DNA from 2 places in the Sphingobium sp. LB126 genome. Region 2 is predicted to be linked to the other one. Evidence: predicted binding sites of a transcription regulator. Region 2 holds the regulator's gene; the other holds the start of a gene.
The links. The regulator LexA, encoded in region 2, represses DNA repair genes until DNA is damaged. The targets are predictions, from matches to a motif close to GTTCCNCNCTTGTTCT.
Positions count from the first base shown of each region.

Region 1: the regulator LexA is predicted to act here: its motif matches at 1,724-1,739, upstream of CAF53_RS15290 (UvrD-helicase domain-containing protein).

Region 1 covers NZ_NETV01000001.1:3,114,084-3,123,036, reverse strand. The annotation lists gene CAF53_RS15310 (globin domain-containing protein) at 1-126, opposite strand, end outside; gene CAF53_RS15305 (Rrf2 family transcriptional regulator) at 291-755, shown strand; gene CAF53_RS15300 (Fe-S oxidoreductase) at 736-1,176, opposite strand; gene CAF53_RS15295 (GFA family protein) at 1,310-1,705, opposite strand; gene CAF53_RS15290 (UvrD-helicase domain-containing protein) at 1,809-4,085, shown strand; gene CAF53_RS15285 (GNAT family N-acetyltransferase) at 4,082-4,561, shown strand; tRNA gene CAF53_RS15280 (tRNA-Ala) at 4,702-4,777, opposite strand; tRNA gene CAF53_RS15275 (tRNA-Ala) at 4,877-4,952, opposite strand; gene CAF53_RS15270 (TIGR02300 family protein) at 5,042-5,377, opposite strand; gene aroA (3-phosphoshikimate 1-carboxyvinyltransferase) at 5,527-6,867, shown strand; gene CAF53_RS15260 (hypothetical protein) at 6,864-7,115, shown strand; gene CAF53_RS15255 (d(CMP) kinase) at 7,112-7,747, shown strand; gene rpsA (30S ribosomal protein S1) at 7,919-8,953, shown strand, end outside.
Region 2 covers NZ_NETV01000001.1:2,780,597-2,789,549, reverse strand. The annotation lists gene CAF53_RS13690 (aminodeoxychorismate/anthranilate synthase component II) at 1-525, shown strand, start outside; gene trpD (anthranilate phosphoribosyltransferase) at 641-1,648, shown strand; gene trpC (indole-3-glycerol phosphate synthase TrpC) at 1,645-2,436, shown strand; gene moaC (cyclic pyranopterin monophosphate synthase MoaC) at 2,433-2,918, shown strand; gene CAF53_RS13670 (molybdopterin molybdotransferase MoeA) at 2,915-4,096, shown strand; gene CAF53_RS27565 (hypothetical protein) at 4,189-4,347, opposite strand; gene CAF53_RS27100 (hypothetical protein) at 4,489-5,238, shown strand; gene CAF53_RS13665 (IS1595 family transposase) at 5,295-6,179, opposite strand; gene lexA (transcriptional repressor LexA) at 6,295-6,969, shown strand; gene CAF53_RS13655 (ComEC/Rec2 family competence protein) at 6,960-8,953, opposite strand, start outside.

The sequences.
Region 1 (8,953 bases), 330 kb from region 2:
GTCCTTGATCGATGCATCCTGAAACAGCCGCGCATACATGGCCGTCGTGATCTCCACCCCATGCTTGCGCAGAGCGGGGGCGGTCGCCTTGACGATGGCAATGGTGTCGGCGGTCAACTGGGTCATTTATGCACCTTTCCTCAATGGTTTCGGGCCGCGCCAGATCCGCCGGCCAAAAAGCCGCGCCGGACAAGGGGGACTCGATAAAGATGCATTTACGTTGCATGTTTAAAGATGTAAATAGAATGAATGTTTGAAAATCAACCGCCGCGCAATTAACGATTACATTCATGCAATTGACCCGCCACACCGACTATGCCCTGCGCGTCCTGATCCATCTCGCGGTCGCTCCCACCGGCCGGGCGACCATCCCCGAAATCGCGGATGCCTACGGCCTCTCGCGCAATCATCTGATGAAGGTCGTTCACCATCTCGGCCAAGGCGGTTTCCTGGACACCCAGCGTGGGCGCGGCGGCGGGTTCGTCCTCGCCCGTCCCAGCGACGCGATCAAATTGGGCGAGGTCATCCGCCACACGGAACCCGACATGAACATGGCCGATTGCGGCTCCTGCGCCATCCGCGCAGCCTGCGGCCTATCCGGCATATTGCGGGAAGCGACCGCCGCGTTCCTGGCCGTACTGGATCGCCACAGCCTGGCTGACGCGGCGCGCGACAGAGCCGGGCTGGCGGCGCTCATCGCCGCCTTGCCCGGCCCAGGTTCGGGACCCGGCGCGGTTACCGGCGCTTGCGCATAGCCCTCGGCGCTTCATTCCGGTTCATGCAGCTATCCTGCACGGTCTTGCTGCACAGTGGATAGTCCTTCTGCTCGGTTGGCGGCGGCGTCATATTGCCGCCCACCGTCGCAGGGTTGGCGGACGTTCCCACCGGCGCCGACGGATCGCGCGGGACGCCGGCCGGCGCCGGCTGCATCCCCGTATCCGGCGGCACCGCACCCGTGGGCTGCCCAGCGTTGGGATCGGCGCCGGAGGGCGGCGTTGCGGGAGTCGCCGGGGCGGCCGGCGTTGCCGGGGTCGCGCCCTGCTCCGGCGGCGGCGTATCGGTAGCGGGAGGCTGTTGCGATGCCGGCATGTCCTGCGCCATCGCTATTCCGCCAGCACCGGTGCCAAAACACAGCAAGGCCGCGCCCGCCAATAGGATCGATTTCATCGGGATCATCCTTTCCTTGTTCTTCACCCCGTTCTGCCGCTTGGGCCAGGGGGAGAACCGGACTCGTGACGCCAGCGTTCCGGCCACGGAGACGAACCGTGGCGCACGCGCCGTCAGACGAACCCGAACGACCCGTGCTCCGTCAAGCCTCTGGATAGCGATCGAATTTCGGCAGTTCATGCGCCGCCGCCATCCAGGGCGCAGCTTCCGCATATTGGACATGAATGGCTGGCGGCAGCGCGGCCTGGTCGTCCAGGGTTGCGGTCTGGATATCCACCATGCCAGGAAAGACCTCGGCATTGCGATAGAACAGGCTCGTTCCGCATGTTCCGCAAAATTGCCGCATCACATTTTTCGATGACTGATAGGTCACCGGCTTGCCCCGTACCATCACCATATTCTCCGGAAACAATGCCCAACCGACCATATGCGCCCCCGTACTCTTCCTGCAGTCGGAACAATGGCAAAGCGCGCTATAGGCTGGCTCGCCCTGCGCTTCATAGTGAATCGCCCCGCATCGGCACCGCCCCGTGACCATGGCCTTTCTCCTTGCATGATTCCCTTTTTGTTCTCATAAACGACCGCCTGATGCAAGGCCGACCGCCCTTGCTCCTCCCGTCCCCAGACCCTAGTTGATGACCATGACCCTGCCCGCTCCCTCGCCCGATGATCCCGCCTATCTCCAGGGTCTCAACGAACCCCAGCGGGAGGCCGTGCTGACCACCGAAGGCCCGGTATTGGTCCTCGCGGGTGCGGGCACGGGCAAGACCGCCGCGCTCACCGCCCGTCTCGCCCATCTCATCGCCACCCGCCGCGCCTATCCGTCGGAAATCCTCGCCGTCACCTTCACCAACAAGGCGGCGCGGGAAATGCGCGAGCGTGTCGGCCGCATGATCGGCCCGGCCGTGGAGGGCATGCCCTGGCTTGGCACCTTCCACGCGATCGCCGCCAAGATGCTGCGCCGCCACGCCGAGCTGGTCGGCCTGCAATCCAATTTCACCATCCTCGACACCGACGACCAGCTTCGCCTGCTGAAGCAACTCATCCAGGCTGAAGGGATCGACGAAAAGCGCTGGCCTGCGCGTCAGCTCGCAGGCCTGATCGATCAATGGAAGAACCGCGGCTGGACTCCGGAGGAAATCGGCGCGGGCGAAAGCGAAGGCTATGCCAATGGCCGCGGGCAGAAGCTCTACGCCGCTTACCAAGCCCGCCTGCGCGATGTTAATGCCTGTGATTTCGGTGACTTGCTACTGCATATTCTGACGATATTGAAGCGCCACCGGGACGTTCTGGAAAGCTATCAACAGCGCTTCCGCTATATCATGGTGGACGAATATCAGGACACGAACAGCAGCCAGTATCTCTGGCTCCGCCTGCTCGCCCAGCAGCGCAAGAACATCTGCTGCGTGGGCGATGACGACCAGTCCATCTATTCATGGCGCGGTGCCGAAGTCGCCAATATCCTGCGTTTCGAAAAGGATTTTCCCGGCGCGAAGATCGTCCGCCTCGAACAGAATTACCGCTCGACTCCACACATACTCGGCGCCGCCTCCGGCGTGATCGCGGAAAATGGCAACCGCCTCGGCAAGACTCTCTGGACCGAGATCGACGTGGGCGAGAAGGTCCGCATCATCGGCGTCTGGGACGGCCCTGAGGAAGCCCGCCGGGTGGGCGATGAGATCGAATCGATCGAACGCAGCGGCCAGTCGCTGGACGAGGTCGCCATCCTCGTCCGCGCCCAGCACCAGACCCGCGAATTCGAGGACCGCTTCATCCAGATCGGCCTGCCCTATCGCATCGTCGGCGGCTTCCGCTTCTACGAACGCGCCGAAATCCGCGATGCGCTGGCCTATCTGCGCCTCGTCAACCAGCCCGCCGACGATCTCGCCTTCGAACGGATCGTCAACGTCCCCAAGCGCGGCCTGGGCGACAAGACGGTCGAAAAACTCCACCGCCTCGCCCGCGCGGAAGCTATCCCGCTGGCGCTCGCCGCCGCGCGCATCCTCGACACCGATGAGATGACGCCGCAGGCCCGGCGGTCACTGGGCACCTTCATCGGCGACCTCGCCCGCTGGCGCGACCGCGCGACGCAGCTTCCCCATGCGGAACTCGCCCGGCAGATATTGGACGAAAGCGGCTATACCGCCATGCTCCAGGCCGAGCGCACCATCGAAAGCGCGGGGCGGCTGGAAAATTTGAACGAACTGACCCGCGCCATGGAGGAATATGAGACGCTGGGCGCATTCCTCGAACATGTGTCGCTGGTCATGGACAATGAGGCGCAGGCGGACGAACGCAAGATCACGATCATGACCATTCACGCCGCCAAGGGGCTGGAATTCGACACGGTGTTCCTGGCGGGCTGGGAAGAAGGCATTTTCCCCTCCCAGCGCGCGCTCGACGAAGGCGGGTTGAACAGCCTGGAGGAAGAACGCCGCCTCGCCTATGTCGCGCTCACCCGCGCGCGGAAGCGCTGTATCATACTCCACGCCGCCAACCGCCGCATCTATGGCCAATGGACCAGTTCCATCCCTTCCCGCTTCGTGGGCGAACTCCCGCCCGAACATGTCGAGGAGGAAAACAGCATGTCCGGCGGCGCCTCGCTCTGGCGCGCCAACTGGTCGGAACGCGCCGACCCCTTCGCCAATGTCCAGCGCGGCAGCGGTCGCGGCCCGGGCTGGCAACGCGCCCAGCAAAGCGGCCAGTTCGTAAAAGAACCCGTCCGGATCGTGGAAGCCCGCGCATCGGCGGTGTCGCTCGGCAACAAGGGCCGCGACGACATGAGCATAGGCCTGCGCGTCTTCCATCAGAAATTCGGCTACGGCACCGTCGCGGAAATCGAAGGCAACAAGCTGGAGATCGATTTCGAAACGGCGGGACGGAAACGGGTGATGGACAGCTTCGTCCAGCCTGCATGAGCGACGGCTGGATGTCGATGCGCGAGGCCGACCTTCCGACGGTAAAGGTCATTTCGGATACTGTCCACGGCGCTTATACCGAAGATGAAGCCATATATGCGGAACGGCTGGCGCTTTATCCGTCCGGCTGCCTGATCCTGCGAAGCGAGGGCCAGCCCCTCGGCTATCTCATCGCCCACCCTTGGCGCAGCGAGCAGCCTCCCGCGCTCAACATGCGGTTGGGCGGCATCCCCGCCGATGCCGACGTCTATTATCTTCACGACATCGCCCTTCTTCCCTCGGCCCGTGGAACGGGCGCGGGAAAGAGCGCCATGGCCAAGGTGGTGGAGCAGGCCAGGACAGAAGGCTTTGCGGCGATTCGCCTGATGGCGGTCAACGGCGCGGACAGCTTCTGGTCGTCGCAGGGCTTCGTACGCCTGCCGGATGGGTCGGCATCCTATGGCGACGCATCCGTCTTCATGGAACGCCGTCTGTAGGGCACACCCCGCCTTCGTCGGACCGGAAGGGTAAGATTCGGCGGGCCGACGACAGGAAGATTGCGGCAACATGCCAGTCGCCACTCGCTACAAGGGCATCTGCCACGAAAGTCCGTGCCCACATTCTCGATTTAGAAAATTGGTGGAGCCTAGCGGGATCGAACCGCTGACCTCCTGCATGCCATGCAGGCGCTCTCCCAGCTGAGCTAAGGCCCCATCATGTTGCGGCGTGATGCCGCATCCCAATGGATCAGACCATGTCCGGTGTGACACCGCCGGCCGAATGACGGGAGTTTTCCGGTAAAACCGAAAAACTGGTGGAGCCTAGCGGGATCGAACCGCTGACCTCCTGCATGCCATGCAGGCGCTCTCCCAGCTGAGCTAAGGCCCCGTTTTCCAGTGTCGGCGCCGTTGGGGCGGCGCCTTGCGAGGTCGCTGCCATTAGGTGGCGGCGACCTCCTTGGCAAGCACAAAATTCAATTAATTGTCGTCCTCGCCATCGTCGCCGCCGGCATCGACGCCCAGGTCGTCGTCACCGCCCAGATCGACGTCATTATCCGGCGAATCGCCGTCATCATCCACGTCCAGATCCAGGTCCAGATCGTCGTCAGCCGTTTCGATCTCGCCATCGGCGGTTTCGATGACCTTCTTGGGCGCTTCCTCATAGGGCAACGGCTGCTTCGACTTCAGCACCGGCTCGGGCTCCCAGGCCGTACCGCAGTTGATGCATGTGATAGGGTCATCCTTGCCCAGATCGTAGAAGCGCGTGGCGCATTTCGGGCAGGTACGCTTCGTGCCCCATTCAGCCTTGACCATGTCCGGCCTTTTCCTTCTCTTGCGAGTGCTCAGAACAGATATTACGCGGCACGACTGGGTCGCCCGCGAAGAGACGGCGCCTTGCCATAGCGAAACCGCCCTGTCAAAAGCCGGGCGCATTTTTTCAAGTCTTACAGACGGATTTCCCCGTGACCGCTTCTTCCGACCAGCCACACCCCAAGACCTTCACCGCTGCCCCGGCCCTTTCCGGATCGATCACGGTGCCGGGCGACAAGAGCATTTCGCACCGATCGTTGATGCTCTCCGCGCTGGCCGTGGGCGAAAGCCGCGTCGAAGGCCTGCTGGAAGGAGAGGATGTCTTCGCCACCGCCGCAGCGATGCGGGCGATGGGCGCCGAAATCCGCAGGGATGAGGGAGGCATCTGGCACATCCATGGCGTCGGCGTCGGCGGCCTGCTCCAGCCCCAAAGCGCGCTCGACATGGGCAATAGCGGTACGTCGACCCGCCTGCTCATGGGCCTTGTCGCCAGTCATGCGATCACCGCGACCTTCGTGGGAGACGCCTCGCTCAGCAAGCGCCCCATGGCCCGCGTCACAGAGCCCCTGTCCCGCATGGGCGCCAGCTTCACGACCAGCCCCGGCGATCGCCTGCCGCTCACCATGCGCGGCGTCTGCCCGGCGGTGCCGCTCGACTACCGCCTGCCCGTCGCCTCGGCGCAGGTGAAATCCGCGATCCTGCTGGCAGGCCTCAACGCCCCCGGCATCACCCGCATCGTCGAACCGATCCCGACCCGCGACCATAGCGAACGCATGCTCAAGGGCTTCGGCGCCGACCTCGACATAGAGGTGGAGGCCGACGGCACCCGTATCATTACACTCAGGGGCGAAGCCGAACTCCGCCCGCAATCGATCACTGTGCCGGGCGACCCGTCCTCCGCGGCCTTCCCGATGGTCGCTGCGCTGCTGGTGCCGGCCTCGAAGGTGACGATCACCAATGTCGGCCTCAACGCGACCCGCGCCGGTCTTGTCGACCTGCTCCGCGAGATGGGCGGCGACATCGCCATCGAAAATCCCCGCGAGGTCGGTGGCGAGCCCGTGGGCGACCTCGTCATCACCGCCTCCGCGCTCAAGGGCATCGAGCCCGATCCGGCCAACGCCCCCTCGATGATAGACGAATATCCCGTCGCCTTCATCGCGGCAGCCTTTGCGGCAGGGCGCAGCGTCTTCCGCGGCCTTGAAGAACTGCGCGTCAAGGAATCGGACCGTATCGCCACCATGGCGACGGGCCTGCGCGCCATCGGCGTCACCGTAGAGGAACTGGAGGACGGTATCGTCATAGAGGGCAGCGGCGGCGCGCTGCTGACCGGCGGCGGACCGATCGCGACCAAGCTCGACCACCGCATCGCCATGAGCTTTGCGATCGCCGGCCTGGTGTCGAAAAACGGCGTCACCATCGATGACATGCGCCCGGTCGCGACGAGCTTTCCCGGCTTCACCGCCCTGCTCGCATCGCTGGGGGCCATGGCATGACCTTCGACTTCGCCAATGCCATAGGCCTGGTCGGCAGCGGCCTGATGGTCGTTGCCTATGCCTATAGCAACATGGCGAAGACGCTGAATTTCACCCTCTTCAACCTGCTGAATCTGGTCGGCGCGCTGCTGCTGATCTATTCGCTGACCGTTCATTTCAACGTGGCGTCGATGGCGCTGGAAATCGTCTGGGCGTTCATTGCCCTGATCGGTCTCGCCAAGGCGCTGCGGAAAGGCAAAGCATCATGATCATCGCCGTCGATGGCCCCGCCGCATCGGGCAAGGGCACGATCGCCAAGGCGCTGGGCCGCCATTATGGCCTCCCCGTCCTCGACACCGGACTGCTTTATCGCGCGGTCGGCCTTGCCGTCCTGAAAACCGGCGGCGATCCCGATCATGAAGCGGACGCTCTGGCCGCCTGCTCCTTCAACGATGGCGTCCTCGCCGACCCCGCGCTCCGCAGCGAGGCGGTCGGCTCCCTCGCCTCCCGGGTCTCGATCCACCCAAGCGTCCGGCAGGCGCTGGTGAAACGACAGCGCGACTTCGCCACCCAACCCGGCGGTGCCATCCTGGACGGGCGCGATATCGCGACGGTCATCGCCCCCGATGCCGACGCCAAGATCTTCGTCACCGCCAGCGTCCACGTCCGTGCCCAGCGGCGCTATGACGACGCCCTGTCTCATGGCGGCCATCCCGACATGGACAGCCTGATCGCGGACATCCAGGCCCGCGACACCCGCGACATGAGCCGCGACCATGCTCCATTGCGTGTGGCCGATGGCGCGGACTTGCTCGACACCAGCAATTTGACTATAGACGCCGCCGTCCAGCAAGCCATTGCATTGGTGGATGCCCAGTTGGAACGTCGGCGCAACGCCTGACGCGATGCCGGGCGCCGGGGTTTCCCAGGCGCCCTTTTCGCTTATCCACGGGTGTCGACTCGACATGGCCGAAAGGATGTTCGTGCGGCAATCCGGCCGTGCGGACTGTTTGGCCTCAAAGACCACCGGACACAACCGGTAGGCCAGCAATGACGAGTGAAGGACTACAACATGGCCTCTACGGCATTCCCCTCGCGCGACGATTTCGCCGCGCTTCTCAATGATTCCCTCGGTGGCGAGGATGGCGGCTTCGAAGGTCGCGTCGTCAAGGGCACCGTAACCGGCATCGAAAACGACATGGCGCTGATCGACGTCGGCCTGAAGTCGGAAGGCCGCGTGCCGCTGCGCGAATTCGCCGCGCCCGGTCAGAAGGCTGACCTCAAGGTCGGCGACGAAGTCGAAGTCTATGTCGACCGCGTCGAAAACGCCCATGGCGAAGCCATGCTGTCGCGCGACCGCGCTCGCCGCGAAGCCGCCTGGGACAAGCTGGAATCCGAATTCACCGAAAACGCCCGCGTCGAAGGCGTCATCTTCGGCCGCGTCAAGGGCGGCTTCACCGTCGACCTGGACGGCGCCGTGGCATTCCTCCCCGGCTCGCAGGTCGATATCCGCCCCGTGCGCGACGTCACCCCGCTGATGGACATCCCGCAGCCTTTCCAGATCCTGAAGATGGATCGCCGCCGCGGCAACATCGTCGTGTCGCGCCGCGCCATCCTGGAAGAAACCCGCGCCGAACAGCGCTCGGGCCTCATTCAGACGCTGGCCGAAGGTCAGATCATCGAGGGCGTCGTCAAGAACATCACCGACTATGGTGCGTTCGTTGACCTGGGCGGCATCGATGGCCTGCTGCACGTCACCGACCTGTCGTACAAGCGCATCAACCACCCGAACGAGATGATCAACATCGGCGACACCGTCCGCGTGCAGATCATCCGCATCAACCGCGACACTCAGCGCATCAGCCTGGGCATGAAGCAGCTGGAAAGCGATCCGTGGGAAGGCGCCAGCGCCAAGTACCCCGTCGGCGCCAAGCTGTCGGGCCGCGTCACGAACATCACCGAATATGGTGCGTTCGTCGAACTGGAGCCGGGCATCGAAGGCCTGGTCCACGTTTCGGAAATGTCCTGGACCAAGAAGAACGTCCATCCCGGCAAGATCGTTTCGACCAGCCAGGAAGTCGACGTCATCATCCTGGAAGTCGATCCC
Region 2 (8,953 bases):
GGCGCGCAGGTGGAGGTCGTCCGCAACGACGCCATTTCCGCTGGGCAAGCGCTCTCCAGCGGCGCGCAGGCCTTCCTGCTTTCGCCCGGCCCCTGCACCCCCAATGAGGCGGGAGTCAGCCTCGACCTCGTCGCCGCCTGCGCCGACGCGGGCGCGCCGTTGCTCGGCGTGTGCCTAGGCCACCAGTCGATCGGCCAGCATTTCGGCGGCAGGGTGGTCCGTGGCGGCCTGATGCATGGCAAGACATCGCCCGTCACCCATGACGGCACCGGTCTGTTCGCAGGCCTGCCCTCCCCCTTCACCGCCACCCGCTATCACTCGCTGATCGTCGAGGACATTCCCGAAACCCTGATCGTCAACGCCACCAGCGAGGACGGATCGGTCATGGGCTTCCGTCACCGCGACCTGCCGATCCATTCGGTCCAGTTCCACCCGGAAAGCATCGCCACCGAACATGGCCATGACATGCTGGCGAATTTCATGCGGATCGCGGGCATCCCGGTTCACGAACGCACCGCCGCCTGACCCGCTTTCGTGCGGGCCTGCCGTGTCGCCTTTGCCAGGCTGAAACAGCTTGCACGAAGACTTTCCTGCGGCACCATCTCGACTCCGGCCCGATCCCGTGATTAAGGCAGCGTCGATGACCCGCCTGCCCGACCCCAAGCTGCCCGATCCCAGCGGCCCCCTTGACGCGCAACAGGCCGCCGCGGCCTTTGACCTGCTGTTCGATGCCAACCTGCCGCAAGAGGACATCGCCAGCTTCCTCGTCACCATGGCCCGCCGCGGCGAGACGGCCACGGAAATCGCCGCGGCGGCCCGCGCCATGCGGGCCCGCATGATCCCGGTCAGTGCTCCGGCAAATGCCATCGACGTCTGCGGCACGGGCGGGGACGGCCACCATACGCTGAACGTCTCGACCGCCGTATCGCTGGTGGTCGCGGCCAGTGGCACCCCCGTTGCCAAACACGGCAACCGCGCCGCCTCCTCCAAGGCGGGCGCTGCCGACACGCTCGAAGCGCTTGGCCTCGACCTCGACCGCGCCGCCGCGACGGCCGAAGCGACGCTGGCCGACCTTGGCATCTGTTTCCTCTTCGCGCAGAATTATCATCCCGCGCTCAAAGGGCTCGCTTCCATCCGCAAGGCGATCGGCGAACGCACCATCTTCAACCTGATGGGTCCGCTCGCCAATCCGGCCCGGGTACGCCGCCAGCTGGTGGGCATCGCCCGCCCGGACTATGTCCCCATCTATGCCGAAGCGCTGGCGGCCCTTGGCGTCGACCATGCCATGATCGTGTCCGGTGACGAAGGGCTGGACGAACTGTCGCTGGCGGGCGGCAACGACCTGGCCGAGGTGAAGGGCAACAGCCTGGTCGCCATGCACCGCCTGACCGCCGCGGAACTCGGCCTCTCCACCCATCCGGTCGATGCGATCCGGGGCGGCGACCCCGCCCATAATGCCGCTGCCCTGCGCGCCCTGTTGCAAGGCGAAACGGGGCCTTATCGCGACGCGGTGCTGCTGAACGCCGCCGCCGCCCTTGTCGTCGCGGACGCTGTCGCCGATTTCCGCGAAGGCGTGGAAGAAGCCGCCGAAACCATCGATCGCGGCCTTGCCAACGCGCTCCTCAATTGCTGGATTGCCTATAAATGACCAACAAGCTGATCGAAATCTGCGATGTGAAGCGAGAGGAAGTCGCCCGCCGCAAGGCCGCGATCACCGTATCCACCCTGCATGCCCGCGCCGCCGAGCAGACGCCGCCGCGCGGTTTCCGCAAGGCACTGGACGATGCCGCCCGCTCCGGCTTCGGCCTGATCGCGGAGATCAAGAAGGCCAGCCCGTCCAAGGGCCTGATCCGCCCCGATTTCGACCCGCCCGCCCATGCGCAGGCCTATGCGGCGGGCGGCGCGGCCTGCCTTTCGGTGTTGACCGACGAGCCCTATTTCCAGGGTCATGACGACTATCTGATGGCCGCTCGTTCGGCCTGCGCCCTGCCGGTGCTGCGCAAGGATTTCATGGTCGATCCCTGGCAGGTGCTGGAAAGCCGATCCTTGGGTGCCGACGCGATCCTGATCATCGTCGCCGCGCTGGACGACGGCCAAATGGCGGAGATCGAGGATGCGGCCCTCGGCCTTGGCATGGATGCCCTGATCGAAGTCCATGACGCGCAGGAACTGGAGCGCGCGATGAAACTCCGCTCCCGCCTGATCGGCGTCAATAATCGCGATCTGCGGGACTTCACGGTGGATTTCGCCCGTACTTATGAGCTGGTGGGGCAGGCTCCCGAAGGCTGCACCTTCGTCGCGGAAAGCGGCATCGGCAGCCATGCGGACCTCACGGCCATGGCGGACCATGGCGTGCGCTGTTTCCTGGTCGGGGAAACGCTGATGCGCCAGGCCGATGTGGAAGCCGCCACGCGCAACCTGCTGACGGGACGATGAGCAAGCTCACCCATCTGGACGCGGACGGCGCGGCCCATATGGTCGATGTCTCGGCCAAGGCCATGACCGCCCGCGAAGCGATCGCCACCGGCCGCATCACCATGAGCGGGGAGGCCGCCGCCGCCATCGCGCAGGGACTGGTGAAGAAGGGCGATGTCCTGGCCGTCGCCCGCGTCGCCGGGATCATGGCCGCCAAGCGCACCGCCGATTTGATCCCGCTCTGCCACCCGATCGCGCTCAGCAGCGTGACGGTCGATTTCGATCTCGATGCTACGGGCGTGACCGTCACCGCCACCGCCAGAACCACGGGCCAGACCGGCGTCGAGATGGAAGCGCTCACCGCCGCGACGGTCGCCCTGCTGACCGTCTATGACATGGCCAAGGCGCTGGACAAGGCCATGGTCATCGGGGAAGTCCGCCTGCTGGCCAAGAGCGGCGGCAAGTCCGGCGCCTGGACGGCCCAGGATGGACGCGCGGCATGAGCCTGCTCCCGGTCGCAGAAGCGCAACGCCGGCTGATGGCATTGGCCGAGCCGCTTCCGACCGAGGACATGCCGATTCCCGCCTGCGCGCGACGCTGGCTCACCCGTGACCTCCCGGCTCTGCGCGATCAGCCCTGGGCCGATCTCTCCGCCATGGACGGCTATGCGATCCGCGCCGCCGAATGGCCCGGCCCATGGCAGGTGACGGGCGAAAGCGCGGCGGGCGGATCATTGCCATCCGCCCTCGCGCCCGGCCAGGCCTGCCGCATCTTCACCGGCGCGCCATTGCCGGAAGGCGCGGACGGCGTGCTGATCCAGGAAGATGCGGCAAGGGAGGGCCATGTCATCCGCTCTACCGAGGGACCGCTGGCGCGGGGCCGCAACGTGCGGCCCGCGGCCTCGGATTTTGGCAAAGGCGGTCTTCTCCTGCCCGCAGGCACCGCGCTCGGTCCGGCCCAGATCGCCCTCGCCGTCCTGGGCGGCCATGGCTCCTTGCCGGTCGCGCGTCCCGCTCGCATCGCCCTGCTTTCGACCGGCGACGAGTTGGTGCCGCCGGGCACGCCCGCCCGGCCCGGCCAATTGCCCGCTTCCAATGCACCGATGTTGGCCGCGCTGCTGGGCGGGTTGCCCTGCGAAGTCGTCGACCTCGGCATCATTCGCGACGATCTCGACAGCATGGCCGCTATTTTCAGTCGCGCCGGGCAAGCCGACATCATCGTCTCGACCGGTGGTGCGTCGGTCGGCGATCATGACATCGTCCGCCCCGCCTTCACCAAGGCGGGCGGCTCGCTCGATTTCTGGAAGATCAGGATGCGGCCCGGCAAACCCCTGATGGCGGGCACCTTGGGTTCCGCCGTCTTCCTGGGCCTGCCCGGCAATCCCGTGTCCGCCTTCGTCACCGCGACCCTTTTCCTGCTTCCGCTGGTGCGGCATCTCATGGGCTCGGTCGCCCCCCTGCCCCGGACGGCGCCCGCGACGCTTACCGCCCCCCTTCCCGCGACCGGTGAACGCGACGATTATCTGCGCGCTTATCGCAGCGAGGCCGGCATCGTCTCCCTCACCTCCCAGGACAGCGCGGCGACCGCCGCCATGGCGATGGCCGATTGCCTGATAATACGCCCCGCCGGATCACCCCCGGCCGTTGCGGGGGATGCCGTCACAATCCTCCCCCTGGCATAAGGAAAGGGGCCGCGAAGCGACCCCTTCCAGTGCGGTCCTGATGCTGAAATCCGGCGCCATTCCTGTCCGTGACCGAATGACGGCCGACCCGATCAGCGCTGTTGCTTTCCGGGCGCCTTGTCCTGACGGCGTTCATCGCCCATCTGACCCTGCCGGTTTTCCTGCTGCTGCTGGCGTCCACCCTGGCTGGAACGATCACCGCCCTGTTGATCACGGCGCTGATTCTTGTCCTGATTATTCTGGTTGGCCATCTTACTCTCCTATTCACCTCCTTGAAGGGAGGCCGCTATAGAACGGCCCGTGGACGCTGGCGTTCCGGCAAATGCGGCCAACGGTTAAGCGCTTGGTGATTATCCCTTTCCGACAAGTAGGAGGCTGTGATATGCGAGCGCATGGGAATGCCGAGTCGAATCCATCTGGCGGATGCAAATTACCTACTGATTTTGCAAAGCCCGTTGCTTTTCCTCTGCGGGAAATGGCTGGAAGCCAACCCGCAATACCGATGGGTCACGGCGGTGCCTGACTGGGCATATCCTTTCTCCATAGGAGTCGCCCTTGCAACGCTATGGTATGACCTACTTCGCGGGAATGACTCTCGCGTTTGGCAGTTCTGGCATAAAGTTAGCGACAAGTTTGAGGTTGCCCATCTCCATGCGGGGCATTGGTCAGGCCCTGAGTGGGGCGGTGTCATGCCTGCTACCGATATTGGCGTTCGGCTCAGAATAAGATTTATCCGCAAAGTCCGGCGCGTCGATTTAGTTCTGCGCGTATACTCATGCACAGGTCGAGGTCAGCAACCTTTTGAATATGTGCTGAAAATCGCGAACAGCTATAATGCCCAAGCGGGGCAGACACTTGATATTCCAATTGTTGATATGGGCATCCCAACAGCGGGATGGGATCACAAAAGGAAGCGCGGCTGGGGGCCGCTCAAAACAGAGAATTTTATTGGCGGGTCGAGAAACGTAGCCATCCTTGAGTGTCACGGGCGATGGCTGACGCAGCGGAGAAAAATCTATATAGAAATGATCAGTCACGTTGGCCAAAAGCTTTCGCCATGCCTCTATGTCCAAGAGGAGGGCGATGACGTTTTTGATACGTCAGCACAAAACAAGCTTGGAATTTACCGATATGACGGATGATACGAATAAGCGCTTCGACCGACTACTAGATGCAATGGCCCACGGCCACGCGCCTGTCAGCGGGAAAAAGAAACCATTAGGCGATCCAGCATCAGATGCGGAACGTCGCGCATATTGTGGCGAAACTCGAACTCCGCGAGATACTTCGAAAGATGCTTCTCGCTGACATGAATGTGAGTGCCGTTGATCCCGCGCTTTAGCTGCGCCCAAAAACCTTCGATGCCATTCACGGTCGTTCCAGTCGGGCCGACATACTGATCGGCGCTGTGGTTGACGGTCTTGTGCCAGTAGCCCTTGAACTCGCCCAAATTATCGTAGCTGATTAGTTCGTCCGTGTGGATTTCGCTGTAGGGCTTCACGTTGTTGAAAACGTGCGGTTCCAGCGTTGCGCGCTTCCGGTTCGGAACAACGCGGGTGATAACGTCGCCGTTGCGCTCGTGCATTCCGATCACGATGGCCTTGTTGTCACGGTAGTTACCCGCGCCTTTACCTTCCTGCTTGCCGCCGATGTAGGTTTCATCGACTTCCACGATCTTGCCGAAGCCGCCCACCGGATCATCGCCGTCAAATTGTCCCATATATTCGCGGATCATGTGGCACATGCGCCAAGCAGTCTTGTAGGTCACGCCTAGCTGGCGCTCGACTTCCTTGGCGGCAACGCCGTTCCGCGAAGCGCAGAACTGGAACATGACAAAGAACCAATCGCGCAGACTGGTGCGAGTGCGGTCAAAGGGCGTTCCAGCAGTCGGGTAAACCTGCGCGCCGCAATACTCGCAAGCGTAGGAGCGGCGGCCCTTCACGCGGTAGAAATGAGCCGACTTGCCGCACTTCTCGCAATCATGGCGGTTCCCGTAGCGGACGCGCATCAGATGATCGAGGCAGCTATCCTCAGTCGGGAAGCGGTCTTGGAACTGGCGCAGCGTAGGGGCTTTGTTGCTCATGCCTATTCTATGCCATATCCGCTTACTTGTTTCAAGGGGATAATAACCAAGCGCTTGACTTCCCCTTTTTCGTTTCCTATGCGTTCTCCATCCGTTCCAAGGAGGGCAAGCAGGCATGTTGACCATCAAGCAACAGGAATTGCTGAGCTTCATTCAGACCCGGCTGGAGGAGGGAGGCGTGTCCCCGTCCTTCGAGGAAATGAAGGAAGCGCTGGATCTCAGGTCCAAATCCGGCATCCATCGCCTGATCAATGCGCTGGAGGAGCGCGGTTTCATCCGTCGGCTGCCCAACCGCGCCCGCGCGCTGGAGGTTCTGAAACTTCCCGAGGCCATGCATCGCAATGCGCCGAAAGTCATCACGCCGCCCAAGCCGCAACTGGTGGCAAGCGCTCCGATCGCCGCCAATGACGTGCTGGAAATCCCTCTGCACGGACGGATTGCGGCGGGCGTGCCGATCGAGGCCCTGGAAGGGCAGAACATGCTCTCCGTGCCGGCGGCGCTGCTGGGTTCCGGCGACCATTATGCGCTGGAGGTTGCGGGTGATTCCATGATGGAGGCGGGCATTCTCGACGGCGACTTCGCATTGATCCAGCGAACCGACGTCGCGCGGGAAGGACAGATCGTCGTTGCCCTGATCGACGACAGCGAAGCGACGCTCAAATATTTCCGGCGCGAAGGACCCAAGGTCCGGCTCGATCCGGCGAACAGCGCCTATGAGCCGCAAATCTACGATCCGCAGCAGGTCCGCATCCAGGGCAAGCTCGCAGGATTGCTGCGCCGCTATAATTGAGAGGATCGGCGCAGCCTGAACGCGGACCGCGCAATCCAGGGATGCTCGTCATCCACGCTTCTGACGGTGCGGACGAAGGGGACTTCGAGGTCAATGGCCAGCCCTCCGGTCCGCGCAAGCAGGCGCCGGTCCGCTTTCAGCCAGCGTGGACGGCAGGAAACGGGGAGGAACCGGTCGCTGATCACGATATCCGCCCGTGCACAGTCTCGGGCCAGCACCCCGCTCTCGATCCTGGCGCTGCTCCGCGTCACCAGTATGTCCCAGTTCCGTCCATCGCCCTTCAACCGTACCGCACAAAGGTCAGGTGAACAGCGCGATGCTGGCATGGCAGCCATCGCTTCCAGCATACCGTCATAGCCGGCGGTTTCGGCGAGCGCATCGCGCACATAGCCTCCGGCCCTCTCCCGCAAAATAGCCATGCCCCCGCTCGCGGTCCGGACCGCCACATGACGACCGTCTCCCGTTATCAACAAGGTGGGCGGCCCGCTTTTCAGGATCATCGCTACGCCCGCCGCCGCGGGGATCAGCCCTACCCAGCGCCATCGGCTGCGCCACAGCAGGCACCAGAGCAGGCCTGCAAGGATCAGCGCGAAAATCCCGCCGGACTGCGCGGATGATCGCATGATCGCCCAGGGACTGGACGCCACCCCATGCGCAACGAGCAGCAACAGATCGAGCGCGCGTGCAGTGAGCCACCAGAAGGGCGCGCCCCATCCACACAGATCGAACAGCAAGGCGAGCGCTTCCAGCGGCATGATGACAAAGGTGGTGAGCGGAATCGCCACCAGATTGGCGATGGCCCCCAACATTCCCGCCTTGTGAAAATGGAAGATGGCGATCGGCGCAAGCACCAGTTCCACCACCAGCCCCGTCGCCAGCATGGCCAGCAAGTGCCGGCCCAACCGACGCCAACTGGCCTCTTCCCGTGCGGCGATGAAGCCCCGGAAACGCGGATGCTCACCCAACGCGACCAGCGCGACCACGGCGGCGAAGCTCATCTGGAAACTGGGACCCACCAACGCCTCCGGCCAGGCCAGCAGCACCACCAGCGCACCGGCCGCAACCAACCGCAATGTGATGGCGTCCCGCCCCATGGCCAGCCCGCCCAGCACCAGCAAGGCGGCGACGCAGGACCGCACGGTCGGCACTTCCGCTCCGGTCAGCAATGTATAGCCGATGCCCGCAAGCGCGCCGCCGCCCGCCGCGATCAGCATCAACGGCCAATCCAGCGCCGCCCGCCGGCTGAGCGCCATCGCCCGCATCAACAGGAACACGACCGCCGCGATGAGAGCCGTCACATGCAGGCCGCTGATCGACAGCAAGTGCGCGAGGCCGCTGCGCCGCATCGCCTCGGCATCATCCTCCGCGATCGCCCCCTGATCCCCCGTCGCCAGCGCGGCGGCGATGCCACCGCCGGCGCCGGGAATCTGCCCAACGATATGCGCGAACAGCCGCTCCCTCATCGGCGGCGGCGCGGAAGCCGGTCGCAATAGCGCGATCGGCTTGAGAACGCGGCCCGTCGCCCCGATGCCGTCGAAATAGGCCCGCCGCGCAAAATCATATCCACCAGGCAGGCCCGGCGATGCAGGCGGCATCAATCTTGTACGAAAACGCACGACCGCGCCTCTCCCCAGGCCGGCGGGTGTCAGTTCATCGTCCAGATTGACCCGGATGAGCGGCGGCAGGCCAGGGGCGTCAATCGGCCGCACCAGCATGCGACTCATCTTCTGAGCCGGGACCGGATTGAGCCGTTTCACCTCTCCGCTCACCTCGACGAACACCGCCTGGGCCAATGGCGGCGCACCCAAAAACGTCGCCTTCCCCCAGATCAGTACGCAGCCGAAACAGGCCATCATGCTTCCGATCAGGACCGCCCGGCGCAGCCGCCCGCCGCTCGGCAGGAGCAACGCGGCACAGGCCAGGGCCAGTGAAGCGCTACAAAAGGCCAGCCATCCCAATCTGTTAGGCAAAGAAAACCAGGCCG